3 regions of the Nocardia sp. NPDC024068 genome follow, and region 1 is predicted to be linked to each of the others. Evidence: riboswitches for the same ligand, from Rfam matches in the RefSeq annotation. Region 1 holds a riboswitch; each other region holds the start of a gene.
What was found. Region 1 has a riboswitch for S-adenosylmethionine ahead of AB0F41_RS17725 (rhodanese-like domain-containing protein). Riboswitches for the same ligand answer to the same signal wherever they lie in the genome.
Positions count from the first base shown of each region.

Region 2: another riboswitch for S-adenosylmethionine. It lies ahead of AB0F41_RS18335 (aminotransferase class V-fold PLP-dependent enzyme); the one in region 1 lies ahead of AB0F41_RS17725 (rhodanese-like domain-containing protein).
Region 3: another riboswitch for S-adenosylmethionine. It lies ahead of AB0F41_RS08870 (homoserine O-acetyltransferase); the one in region 1 lies ahead of AB0F41_RS17725 (rhodanese-like domain-containing protein).

Region 1 covers NZ_JBEZYU010000021.1:666-4,905, forward strand. Annotated here, with positions in the region: gene AB0F41_RS17720 (O-succinylhomoserine sulfhydrylase) at 1-796, opposite strand, end outside; gene AB0F41_RS17725 (rhodanese-like domain-containing protein) at 793-1,209, opposite strand; SAM riboswitch class IV at 1,227-1,339, opposite strand; gene AB0F41_RS17730 (hypothetical protein) at 1,404-1,874, opposite strand; gene AB0F41_RS17735 (FAD-dependent oxidoreductase) at 2,102-3,490, shown strand; gene AB0F41_RS17740 (amidohydrolase family protein) at 3,562-4,240, shown strand, end outside.
Region 2 covers NZ_JBEZYU010000022.1:25,006-29,245, reverse strand. Annotated here, with positions in the region: gene AB0F41_RS18345 (LLM class flavin-dependent oxidoreductase) at 1-1,016, opposite strand, end outside; gene AB0F41_RS18340 (TauD/TfdA family dioxygenase) at 1,249-2,190, shown strand; SAM riboswitch class IV at 2,314-2,427, shown strand; gene AB0F41_RS18335 (aminotransferase class V-fold PLP-dependent enzyme) at 2,474-3,784, shown strand.
Region 3 covers NZ_JBEZYU010000005.1:182,845-187,084, forward strand. Annotated here, with positions in the region: gene AB0F41_RS08850 (DUF4349 domain-containing protein) at 1-747, shown strand, start outside; gene AB0F41_RS08855 (DUF167 domain-containing protein) at 757-987, shown strand; gene AB0F41_RS08860 (tRNA (cytidine(34)-2'-O)-methyltransferase) at 995-1,459, opposite strand; gene AB0F41_RS08865 (DUF3017 domain-containing protein) at 1,762-2,007, shown strand; gene AB0F41_RS08870 (homoserine O-acetyltransferase) at 2,015-3,160, opposite strand; SAM riboswitch class IV at 3,470-3,580, opposite strand; gene AB0F41_RS08875 (NADP-dependent isocitrate dehydrogenase) at 3,855-4,240, shown strand, end outside.

The sequences.
Region 1 (4,240 bases):
TTTCGAGGCCCTTGAGCAGGGTCCACGCGTTGAACGGGCTGAGTGCGGGGCCGGTGTGGCGCATCAGCGTCTTGACCGGGCCGTCGATGTATTCGGCGGTGCCGAGGATCGCGCCGCCGAGGACACGGCCCTGGCCGTCGATGTGTTTGGTGCCCGAGTACACGAGCACATCGGCGTCGAGGTCGAATCCGCGTTGCAGCAGCGGGGTGGCGAAGACGTTGTCCAGGACCACCTGGGCGCCGGCGGCGTGCGCGAGTTCGCTGACCTTGCGCACGTCGACGAGCGTCTGCATCGGGTTGGCGGGGGTTTCGAAGAACACCGCGGTGGTGGGTACGGACAGCGCCGCCTCCCACTGGTCGAGGTCTTCACCGTCGACGAAGACGGTTTCCACACCCCAGCGCGGCAGGATCTCGTTGCAGACCACGAAACATGATCCGAACAGGCTGCGGGCCGCCACCAGCCGGTCGCCGGCCTTCAGCAGGGCGCCGAGGGCGACGAAAACCGCGGCCATGCCGCTGGCGGTGGCGAAACAGGCTTCGGCGCCGTCGAGCAACCGCATCCGTTCCTGGAACATCTCCACGGTCGGGTTGCCGTAGCGGGAGTAGACGAAATGCGGGAGATCGCCGGTGAAGGCGGCTTCGGCGTCCTCGGCGCTGGCGTAGACGAATCCCGAGTTCAGGTAGAGCGCCTCGGAGGTCTCTTCGAAACCGGAGCGGTTGAGTCCGCCGCGGACGCCGAGTGTCGCCGGTCCCACGCCGTCGGGCAGGGCGCGTTCGAACGCGCCGCCGCCGATCACGACTGCCGCCAGGGCAGGCCGTGCGCTCGCCAGCCCGATCCGCCGCGGTGGCCGAGTTCGTCCAGCGGTCCTTCGAAGCCTTCGGTGACGTTGTACGAGGGTGCGATGCCCGCGGCGGTCGCGGCGGCGGCCGCGTGCGCCGAACGCTGGCCGGACCGGCACAGGAACACGACCGGTGCGTCCGCCGGGCGGTCGTTGAGGGAGTGGCGCAACTGGTCCAGGAAGCCGGCGTTGCGGGTGCCGGTGGAATCGACCCACTCCACCAGCAGGGTCGGTGTGGCGATTCCGCTGGTGTCGGGCACTCCGACGAATTTCCATTCGGCTTCGGTGCGCACGTCCACCAGGACGGCGTCGGGGTGCCCGGTCAGCAGTTCCCATGCCTGCTTCGGATCGATATCCCCTGCGTAACTCATACGTGATACCTCCTGCGAATCCGCACTTGCCGCATCCGTTCGATGCACGCCAGGTCGTCACCCGGAGCACCCCACCGCGGAGGAGGGTTGCCGACCAGCGAGCCGGGGCTTGGCGCTGGCACTCATGACCTAATGCATGAGATTGCCCCGGCGCGCCCCGACCTGTCAAACCCCGGTTGACGCTCTCGGCGACGTCATTCCACCGGTTGGTTGCACACCAGCCACTCGCCGTCGGAGTGGAAGAGCCACCATGTCGCGGTTCTCTCCTCGCCTTCGACTCGGCTGGTCACCTCGATGGTCGCCGTTTCGCCGTTGACCTGCACGGGGCCGAATCTCTCGATTTCGACGTCCTTCCCGGTTTCGCCGGGTTTCAGCTGCCCGGCCAGCGGCGAGCGGGCGGGAACGAAACCGGGGCAGACCGCCTCCCGTGGTGGTTCGGGCCCGAAGCGGCTGCTCGCGTCGCCGAACTCGCGGACCGCTCCGGCGATCCGGTCGGATTCTGTGACATTTTTCTCAGCGGGCGCCACCAGCCCGGCGATCAGCACGCCGCCCAGGACAAGGGCCGCGAGTACCGCGGCCACGACGAACGGGGTGATCGTGCGCGGTGCCTCGTCGCCGCCCGATCCGGCGGCCGGCTGCTCCTCGGTGGGTCCGGGATCGCTCATGCAGACGATCATCCCTGGTCCCCGCATCGGCTTGTGCCCGCACCCCGATAGAATCGGGGGAGACCGGGTGCTGCCGCACAGCAGTGACCGCGGAGACGTGGGAAGACCTATGGCCGACGAGCCGCCCGCGGAAGGCGGGATGAGGTGCATACAAGCCACGCGTCAACTTAGCCTAAGCTAACAACAACGCCAGTGATTCTCTCGACCGATAAGGGTGCGCGTAACTGATGACCGAGCAGAAGGAAGCGAACCGCCCGCTTCGGATCGCGATCGTGGGAGCCGGTCCGGCCGGGATCTATGCCGCCGACGCACTGATGAAGTCGGATGCGGAGGTGTCGATCGATCTGTTCGAGCGGATGCCCGCTCCGTTCGGGTTGATCCGCTACGGCGTGGCGCCGGACCATCCCCGGATCAAGGGGATCGTGACCGCGCTGCACAAGGTGCTGGACAAAGAACAGGTCCGCCTGCTGGGCAATATCGACTACGGCACCGATATCACCCTCTCGGATCTGAAGCGTTTCTACGACGCGGTGATCTTCTCCACCGGCGCCAACGCCGACCGTGCGCTGCCGATCCCGGGTATCGATCTGGACGGCTCCTACGGTGCCGCCGATTTCGTGTCCTGGTACGACGGCCACCCGGATGTGCCGCGGACCTGGCCGCTGGACGCGGAGAAGGTCGCGGTGCTGGGCGTCGGCAATGTCGCGCTGGATGTGGCGCGCGTGCTGGCCAAGACCAGTGACGAACTGCTGCCGACCGAGATCCCGCCGAACGTCTACGAGGGCCTGAAGGGGAACAAGGCCGTCGAGGTGCACGTGTTCGGGCGGCGCGGTCCGGCGCAGGCGAAATTCACTCCGCTGGAGCTGCGCGAGCTGGATCATTCGCCGACGATCGAGGTGATCGTCGACCCGGAGGACATCGACTACGACGAGGGCTCCGAAGCGGCGCGTCGGCATTCCAAGCAGGTCGATATGGTCGCCAATACGCTGGAGCAGTGGGCGATCCGGGACCAGGGCGATCGTCCGCACAAGCTGTTCCTGCACTTCTTCGAATCCCCGTCCGAAATCCTGGGGGAGGACGGCCGGGTCGTGGGCCTGCGGACCGAGCGCACCCAGCTCGACGGCACCGGCAACGTGAAGGGCACCGGCACGTTCAAGGATTGGGATGTGCAGTCGGTGTACCGCGCGGTGGGGTATCTGTCGCAGAACATCTCGGAGTTGCCGTTCGACGATCAGGCGGGCGTCATCCCGAACGAGGCCGGCCGTGTGCTGGTCGACGAGAATGCCGACGGCGCTGCGCGTTATATGTCCGGCACCTATGTGACCGGGTGGATCAAGCGCGGCCCGGTCGGCCTGATCGGCCACACCAAGGGCGATGCCAACGAGACCGTGGCCTGCCTGCTCGACGACGCCACCGCGTTCGCCGCCGCCGAGAACCCGGAGCCGGAAGCGGTACTGGAGTTCCTGGAGGGCCGGGGCATCCCGTTCACCACCTGGGCGGGCTGGTACCGGCTCGATGCCCACGAGCGGTCGCTGGGCGAGCCCGAGGGCCGGGAGCGGGTCAAGGTCGTCGAGCGCGAGGACATGCTGCGCGCGAGCGAACCGCACAAGGTATGAATCGCGGCCCGCTCCTACCGCTTCAGCGCTGGGAGGAGCGGGCGCCCCGATCCGTCAGGCATGCTGTATCAGTGTTCGATGCCCATGTGCACATCATCGATCCGCGTTTTCCGCTGATCGAGAACGAGGGCTACCTGCCGGAGCCCTATACCGTCGCCGACTACCGGCGCCGGATGGTGCGGTTCGAGCCTTCGGGCGGTGCTGTGGTCAGCGCGTCGTTCCAGGGGAACGACCAGAGCTACCTGCGTGCGGCGCTGGCCGAGCTGGGGCCCGGCTGGGTGGGGGTGACCAGGCTGGATCTGGACGCCTCCGATTCCGAGATCCTCGACCTGCACGAGGCCGGGGTACGGGCGGTGCGGTTCAACCTCAAACGCGCCGCCGCCGATATCACGAGTATGACCCGGCAGGCGTTGCGCGCCCACGAACTGGCCGGCTGGCATGTGGAGATCTATGTGGACGGCCAGATGCTGGCGTCGCTGCAGCCGGTGATCCTGAAACTGCCGAAGGTTTCCGTCGATCACCTCGGGATGTCCGAGGAAGGGCTGTCGTATCTGCTGAATCTGGTCGACCGGGGTGCGCGGGTGAAGGCGACCGGTTTCGGGCGGGTGGATCTGGATATCGCGACCGCCCTGCGGCGTATCCACGCGGTCAATCCCGAGGCCCTCATGTTCGGCAGCGATCTGCCCGGCACCCGGGCGGGCCGCCCGTTCCGGGAGTCGGATGTGGATCTGATCTGTGATGTGGTGGGCA
Region 2 (4,240 bases), on a different contig from region 1:
TCCCGCAGATACGGGGTGTCGGACAGGACGAAATGGGTGATGCCGAGATCCTGGTAGCGGCGAAGCGATTTCGCGACATCCTCGGCGGAACCCACCAGCCAGGTGGTGGCCGCGCCACCGCCGCCGACCCGGCCGGGCGCGGTGTAGAGGTTGTCGTCGAGTACGTCGCCGCGGGCCGCCAGGTCGAGCAGCCGCTGCTGACCCACCGCGGTGTGGCGGCGGGGCGCCGCTCCGGCCGCCGCGGCCATCGCGGCCACCTTCGCCTCGGCGTCGGCCCAGGCCTGTTCGGTGGTGTCGCGGACGAATGTGGTGATCCGCAGGCCGAATCGCAGCGGCGGGTGCGCACGTCCCAGTTCGTCGCTCAGTACGCGCAGCCGGTCGATCCGCTCACCGACTCCGGCCAGGGGTTCGCCCCAGAACAGTTGCACATCGGCCTCGGCGGCGGCGACCCTCTCGGCGGCCGGCGAGGCACCCCCGAAATACAGCAGCGGATGCGGCCGGCCGGGTCGCGCGGCGATTCGCGGTTCGACCGTGGAATCGGTGACCCGGTAGTGGGTGCCGCGGTGGGTGACGTTCTCCTCCGTCCACAGCCTGCGCACCACCTGCATGAACTCGCGGGTGCGGGCGTAACGGCCGGCCTGATCCTCCTCCGCTTCGCCGTAGGCCGCGAGATCGTCCTTACCGGAGACGATGTTGACGCGGACCCGGCCGCCGGTGAGGTGATCGAGACTTGCCGCCGCGGATGCGAAATGCGCCGGGCGCCAATATCCGGGACGCACCGCGATGAGCGGCTCGAAGGTTGTGGTCCGGGCGGCGAGGGCGGTCGCGACCGTGAACGTGTCGGGCCGGCCCCAGCCGGTGCCGATCAGCGCGCCCGTCCACCCGTGCTGTTCGAGCGCTTTCGCATGAGTGGTGAGCGTGTCGACGCTGTTGTGATCGTCGGTCACCGGTTCGCCGCGATGCCCGGGCCGGGCCTGATTCGGGATGTACCAGAGAAATTCGGCGCTCATCGGCATATTCCTGGGGTCGGCGGCGGGTGACCTTCGGCCGCTCACGGCCGCACGAAGAAATGTTGCGCCGCCATTCTTTTCGCGGCTACCAACTCGATCACCATGATTCGAAACGCGGAGGCGGGCAGCATGGATCAGAGAGAAACAATCGCTCCGATCGCAACGGGCCTTCCGATCCGCCCGCGGGCCTAGCGTGGTGGCACAATCCTTTCCGGCGCGAACAGGCGGTGGCTTCCCGATGACGATTTCTGCGACCGAAACCATTTCCCCGCGATCGGTGATCACGGTTTCGCCCCAATCGGGCTACACCGGGGCCGAGATCACCGGGGTCGACCTCGCGGAGGATCTCTCCGACGAGGTGATCTCCGAGATCAGGCGGGCACTACTGCGATGGAAGGTGGTGTTCTTCCGCGATCAGACCATCGGGCACGCGGCACAGATCGCTTTCGCCCGCCGATTCGGCAAGGTGACTCCGGCACACCCATACGAAGAGAGCCCGCCCGAGGGATTCCCGGAAATCCTGCCCATCGACAGCCGCCGTTACAGCGCGCAGTACGGCCGGAAACGCACCTCCTACGACAGCAGTTGGCATACCGATGTCACCGCGTTGGTGAACCCACCCGCTTTCTCTATTCTGCGGGCCGAATTCCTGCCTCCTTACGGCGGTGATACCGCATGGACCAATCTCGTTGCCGCCTATGAGAATCTGCCCGCCGAATTGCGTGCCTTCGTCGATACCCTCGACGCCGAGCACACTTTCGACAATCGGGCGAGTGCCGGCAGCAACCGGGCGCGGGCCGTTGCCCGCACACCGCTGCGGACCTTCCATCCGGTCGTGCGGGTGCATCCGGAAACGGGGGAGCGGGCACTGTTCGTGAGCCCGGGATTCACCCGGCACGCCAGGAACATCCGCCATCTGGGTCCCCGGTTGAGCGCCCATCTGCTCGACGCGCTGTGGGAGGAGGCCACCCGCACCGAGTACACGGTCCGGTTCCGCTGGCAGCCCGGCAGTGTGGCGTTCTGGGACAACCGGGCCACCGCGCACCTGGCGATTCCGGACGCCGGGCACCTCGGTCACGACCGGGTGCTCTACCGGGTGACACTCGAGGGTGAGGTACCCGAAGGCGTGGACGGGCGCCGGTCGGAATCGGTGGAGGGTGATCCGTTCTACGGGTCCTGAGCATCCCGCGGGCCGGTGGGTCACCGTCGTGATCGCGGGCGGCCCACCGGCGCGGTGTCTGTATCCCCGGCCGGTGGGGCGCGGTTGACAAGCGGACGAGTTGTCTGCAAAGGTCTCGGATCAGGTCATGAGTGCCAGCGTCAAACCCCGGTTTGCTGGCCGGCAACCCTCCTCCGCGGTGGGGTGCCCCGGGTGACGACCGGGCCGCGGCTCGACCGAGCGCGGCAAGCGCGGACTCCGTTCTCCGACAGATCCGGAGTCCCTCCACCGAAGGGATTGCGTGATGACCGCTGTACTCGACCCCACCTGTGCCCCCGCCCGGGTGACCGGCGACGACCTCCGGGTGCCCCTGGTGCAGGGCGGCACCCTCGACTACGCCAATTTCGACTACGCCGCCAGTGCGCCGGCACTGGCCGGGGTCGCCGCACGCGTCGACGAACTGCTGCCCTACTACGCGAGTGTCCATCGTGGAGCCGGCTACGCCTCCCGGATATCCACGCGCTGCTACGAGGCCGCGCGGGACACGGTGGGCCGGTTCCTGGGTTGCGATACCGATCAGGTCGTGGTGTTCACCCGCAACACCACCGACGCGCTGAACCTGCTCGCCGGCTGCGTACCCGGCGATACCGTGGTGCTCGATATCGAACATCACGCGAACTTCCTGCCGTGGCAGCGTCACGGCCGCCGGGTCGTGTGTGCGGCGGATACGCTGGACGAGACAGTGTGCCGGCTGGCCGCCGAGTTGTGTGCGAAACCCGCGGCGCTGCTGGCGGTGACCGGCGCGTCGAATGTGACCGGTGAGGTGCTGCCGCTGGAGCGGCTCGCCGAACTGGCCCATCAGTGCGGGGCGCGGATCCTGGTGGACGCCGCGCAATTGGCGCCGCATCGGCGAATCGATCTGCGGGCCACCGGTATCGACTATCTGGCGTTGTCCGGGCACAAACTGTACGCACCGTTCGGCGCGGGAGTGCTGGTCGGCCGGCGCGACTGGCTCGACGCGGCGCCGCCGTATCTGGCCGGTGGCGGTGCGGTCACCGAGGTCACCCCGGACGATACGAGTTGGGCGGCCGCGCCGCACCGGCACGAGGCCGGATCGCCGAACGTCCTGGGTGCCGCGGCGCTGGCCGCCGCCTGCGACGCACTGACCGAATCGAGCGCCCCGGCCCAAGCCCGTGAGCGAGTTCTCACCGAACGGTTACGGGCCGGCCTTGCCGATATACCGGGCATCCGCTGCCTGCGGATCTGGCCGGATACCGCCGACTGCGTCGGCATCGTGGCCTTCACGGTGGACGGATACGAACCCGGCCGGGTCGCCGCCTACCTGTCCGCCGAGCATGCGATCGGGGTTCGCGACGGCCGGTTCTGCGCCCACCCGCTGCTGGCCCGGTTCGGTATCGAGGCGGGCCTGCGTGCCAGTATCGGGCTGGGGACCACCGAGACCCAAATCGACCGCCTGCTCGGGGCCGTCCGCGCACTGGTCACGCACGGACCGGCCTGGAACTACACGGGCGCGGGCGGGCGGTGGGATCCGGTTCCGGAGACCCGCCCGGGGCTGAGCGTGGACGGTTCCGCGGGCGCCGCTCCCTGCGTCTGAGGGCGGGTTCCGGACCGCATCCGGAGGTGCGGGCCGGATACCACGCGGCCGCCCCTGCCGCCGAGGTTCGTGGGGTTGCCTGCACGGCGCATATTCAACGGACCGGGAATCAGTGGGCCGGGGCTGCGGATCCGTGCCCGCTGAGGGGCCGGGAGCGTGCGGCCCGAAAACCGGCCCGACCACACGGCCTGGTCACGAGAGGTGCGGCATCTGGCAGCAGGAGAACAGAATTACCGATTTGCGCATACGGAGACTCCTGAAGGGATAATCTGGCTTCCTGTAGAAGAGAGCGGCGATTCATCGGGGTGTGGTGCCGGTCGGAAGTGCCCACGCGCATCACGCTGTCCCGCCGCGTACCGCATGACGCGATCGAAGGAGTTCGCCGGTGCCTCAGGAAGACCCGATCTACTGGGACCCCTTCGACCGTGGGATCGCACGCGACCCCTACCCCGTCTA
Region 3 (4,240 bases), on a different contig from region 1:
GACCTCACCGCCGCCGATCCGATCGCGGCCGCGCAAACCCTCGCCGATCGGGTGGCCGGGGTGGACGGCCGTATCGACCAGCGCACCGAGAATCCGGGCACGGAAGGGACCCGGCCCCGCGCCAACCTCGTGATCCGGATACCGGCGGAAGAGACCGATCCCTTCATCGAGGGTCTCGGCGATCTGGGCGAGGTCACCGAGATCAGCACCAACCGTGACGACGTCACCCTGCGGTGGCAGGACCTCGAGGCCCGGATCGGCGCGCTGCGCGCCTCGGTCGACCGCCTGCGTGACCTGATGGCCCGGGCCGCCAACACCGCCGATCTCATCGCCGCCGAGGAGGCGCTGGCCACCCGCCAGGCCGAACTCGACAGCCTCACCGGTCAGCAGCGCTACCTCGACGATCAGATCTCGCTCTCCACGTTGACCATCGAGATCACCAGCGAAGCCCAGAAAACCGGTGAGACCGGCCCGTCCAATTTCTGGGACGGTGTGGTGGACGGCTGGAACTCGCTGGTCGACTGGTTGAAGGACGCCGTGGTGTGGGTGGGCCAGGCTCTGCCGTGGCTCGGTTTCCTCGCCGTGGTCGGCGGGATCGTCGCGGTGGTGACGCGCCTGTTCGGCCGCCGCAAGCCCGCGCCCGTCCGGCCCGTGGACGGCCCTGCGCCGGCACCGGCGCGATCCGCCGGCGAATCCGCCGCGGACAGCGATGAGCCGGGCAAGGGAGACCGCCCGGCGGGCGACTAGGGCAGCCGGATGCCGTCCACGGTCCGCGCGACGATCACCCCGAACAGCCGCAAGGGCCCGCTCGTCGACACGCTTCCGGACGGCACCCTGCGGTTGTGGGTGCGGGCTCCGGCGGTCGAGGGTAAGGCCAACCGTGCCGCGGCCGAATTACTCGCCGCGCATTTCGGTGTTCCGAAGAGCGCGGTCCGGCTCACGGCCGGGGCCACCGCGCGGTACAAGCGATTCGAAATAGCCGACTGAGCCGGTATCAGACCGCGCCCGGGAAACCGTGCTGGCGCCACGCCTCGTACACCGCGACCGCCGCCGCGTTGGCGAGGTTCATGGACCGCCGCCCCGGCAGCATCGGAATCCGTAATTCGGCGGTGAGGTGGTCGTCGGCGAGTACCTCCGGAGGCAGCCCGGATGGTTCGGCACCGAACAACAGCACATCACCGGGTTCGTAGGTGATCGCGGTGAAGGGGGTGGTGGCCCGGGTGGTGAACGCGAACACCCGCTCCGGCCGCAGCCGCTCCCACGCGGTCGCCAGATCGGGGTGCACGGTCACCGAGGCCAGGTCGTGGTAATCCAGCCCCGCCCGCCGCAGCTTCGCCTCCGACATATCGAACCCGAGTGGTTCGATCAGGTGCAGTTCGCTGCCCGTCCCGGCGGCGATCCGGATGGCGTTGCCGGTGTTGCCCGGAATACGGGGCTCGTGGAACATCAGCTTGAACACAGCAGGTCAGCTTGTCACGGGGCGGACGGAAGGCTCGGAAGGGGTGGCGCCACGGCTTCCCGGCGGGCGGTGGGAACCGTTGTACCGGTTGCCGAGCGGGTGCCTTCACGAAATGGCAGCCCCGGACCGTCCCGTCACCGTCGACCGGACTTTCGTATCGCGCCGCGGAGTACGCCCCGGTGGCGCAGACCTGACCGGTCGCGTCTGGAACAATCGCCTCCGTGACCGACGCCGAGACCCTGACCGACGAAGCTCCCGGCACCGGCGACCGCTGGGCCCGGTTCCTGCGCTGCCATCTGCCGATGGTCGTGGTGGTGCTGGTGATCCTGGTCGCCGTGGTCTTCGTCGCTCAGGACCGCTGGCGTCGCGGGGCCTTCTTCTTCGGCGGCGCGACGCTGATCGCCGCCGCCTTCCGGCTGTGCCTGCCGACCGCCCGGGTGGGCCTGCTGGCCGTGCGCAGCCGTCCGTTCGATGTGGGGGCGCTGACGCTGCTCGGCAGCTCCATCGTCTTCCTGGCCGCCACCATCAACACTCTCGGCGTGGGATAGCTCGCGGTCAGCGGGGAGTCCGGGCCAGGTTCATCGTCTGGACCAGGAGTTTTCCGATGGCCGCCGCTTCGGTGAGGAATCCGTCGTGGCCGTCGCGGGAGGCGATGACCTCGAAATGGCGGCACCCGGCCAGACCTTCGGCCAGTTCCCGCTGGGTGTGCAGCGGGTAGAGCCGGTCGGAGTCGATACCGCCGACGATGCAGGGCACCTCGGCGGTGGCCATCGCCGCGTCGATACCGCCCCGCCCGCGGCCGATATCGTGCCGGTTCATCGCTTCGCTGAGCAGCACATAGGTGGCCGGATCGAATCGTTTGCCCAGTTTCTCGGCCTGGTATTCGAGGTAGCTCTGTACCGCGTAGCGGCCGCCGTCCCAGGGGTCCTCGCCCTGCTGCGGGCTGTTGCCGAAGCGGCTGTCCAGTTCGACCTCGGTGCGGTAGGTCAGATGCGCGATCCGCCGTGCGATTCCCATTCCCGTTCTCGGTGCGCGACCGGTGCCGTGGTAATCCCCGCCCTGCCAGTCGGGGTCACCGGTGATCGCGGCGATCTGGGTGGTCTGGGTGCCGATCTGGTCGGCGGTGGCCCGTGCCCCGACCGCGAGGACCAGAGCGGCGGCCAGACGATCCGGTGCGCCGAGCATCCACTCCAGGACGCGCATACCGCCCATCGAGCCGCCGACCGCGGCGGCCAGTCGTTCGATACCGAGGAGGTCGAAGAGCCGGAACTCGGCGGCGACCTGGTCGCGGATGGAGATCTCCGGGAACCGCGAGCCCCAGGGCGCGCCGTCCGGGGCGGCGGAGGCGGGCCCGGTGCTGCCCTGGCAGCCGCCGAGCACATTGGTCGCGACCACACACCATTCGTCGGTATCGATCGGCGCTCCCGGTCCGACCATCCCGTTCCACCATCCGGGTGACGGGTGCTCGGCGTCCGGTTCGCCCACCACATGGGAGTCGCCGGTCAGCGCGTGCTCGATCAGCACCACATTGTCGCGCGCCGGGGACAGCTCGCCCCAGCGTTGGACGGTCAGCCGGATATCCGGCAGGTGTGCCCCGTTCTCCAGCGTCAGATCACCGATCGAAATGAGGCCGGGTGTGCCGTCGGGCGGCGGCAGCTGCGCCACGGGACGGGCCGTAATCCGTTCGGTACCCACAGTCACGCGACTGCTTCCGTGCGCTGGGCCACCTCTCGCGGCGATACCCGATGTGTATCAACGACAGCTCGGAGGTCGGTGACGACTCGGTGGTCGGTCGGGGCCCGCCCGGTTCTGGAGCGACCAGAGGGAGGGAGCGCAGCGACCGACCGGCGGGAGTGAAGAACCGGGTTGATAGGGCCCCGACCCCGCGGCGCCGAAGGCGACGCCAAAATTACAGTCATATCGTGCTCCAGAAAATAGGGGGTTGCTCGCCGAGATACCGGAGTGTCACGATCGACGTGACCGGCACCGGGACATAACGGCGGCCTCCTTGATGTGCGCTTGCTTCCGGCTTTCGGAAGCCCGGTCATCACCCGGAGCACCCCACCGCAGCAGGAGGGTTGCCGGCCAGCGAGCCGGGGCTTGGCGCTGGCGCTCATGACCTGCTCAACATGGTAGCGGGGCGTTCGAGGGGATCGAAATCGGCATCGGGGCGTACCCGGTAATCTTGTGGCACGACTCACCCTGTGACATCTCACGGCCGGGGCTGGCTGCACCGTGCGGACAGCACAAGCAGTACGCTCGTCTTGGTTACACCAGACGTCTCGTGGACAACGCGGGATGTATACGTTGTCTGTTGAACAGCTGGGGTCCGCTCACAAGCGTGTTCGCCTGGCCGTCCAATGAGGGCACCAGTCTTAGGAGGACACGAAGATCCATGTCCAAGATCAAGGTTGAAGGCACCGTCGTCGAACTCGACGGCGACGAGATGACCCGGATCATCTGGCAGTTCATCAAGGACAAGCTGATCCACCCGTACCTCGACCTGAACCTCGAGTACTACGACCTCGGCATCGAGTACCGCGACAAGACCGACGACCAGGTCACCGTCGACGCCGCCAATGCCATCAAAGAGCACGGTGTGGGCGTCAAATGCGCGACGATCACTCCGGACGAGGCCCGTGTCGAGGAATTCGGTCTCAAGAAGATGTGGCGTTCGCCCAACGGCACCATCCGCAACATCCTCGGTGGCACCATCTTCCGTGCCCCGATCATCATCTCCAACGTTCCGCGTCTGGTCCCCGGCTGGACCAAGCCGATCAT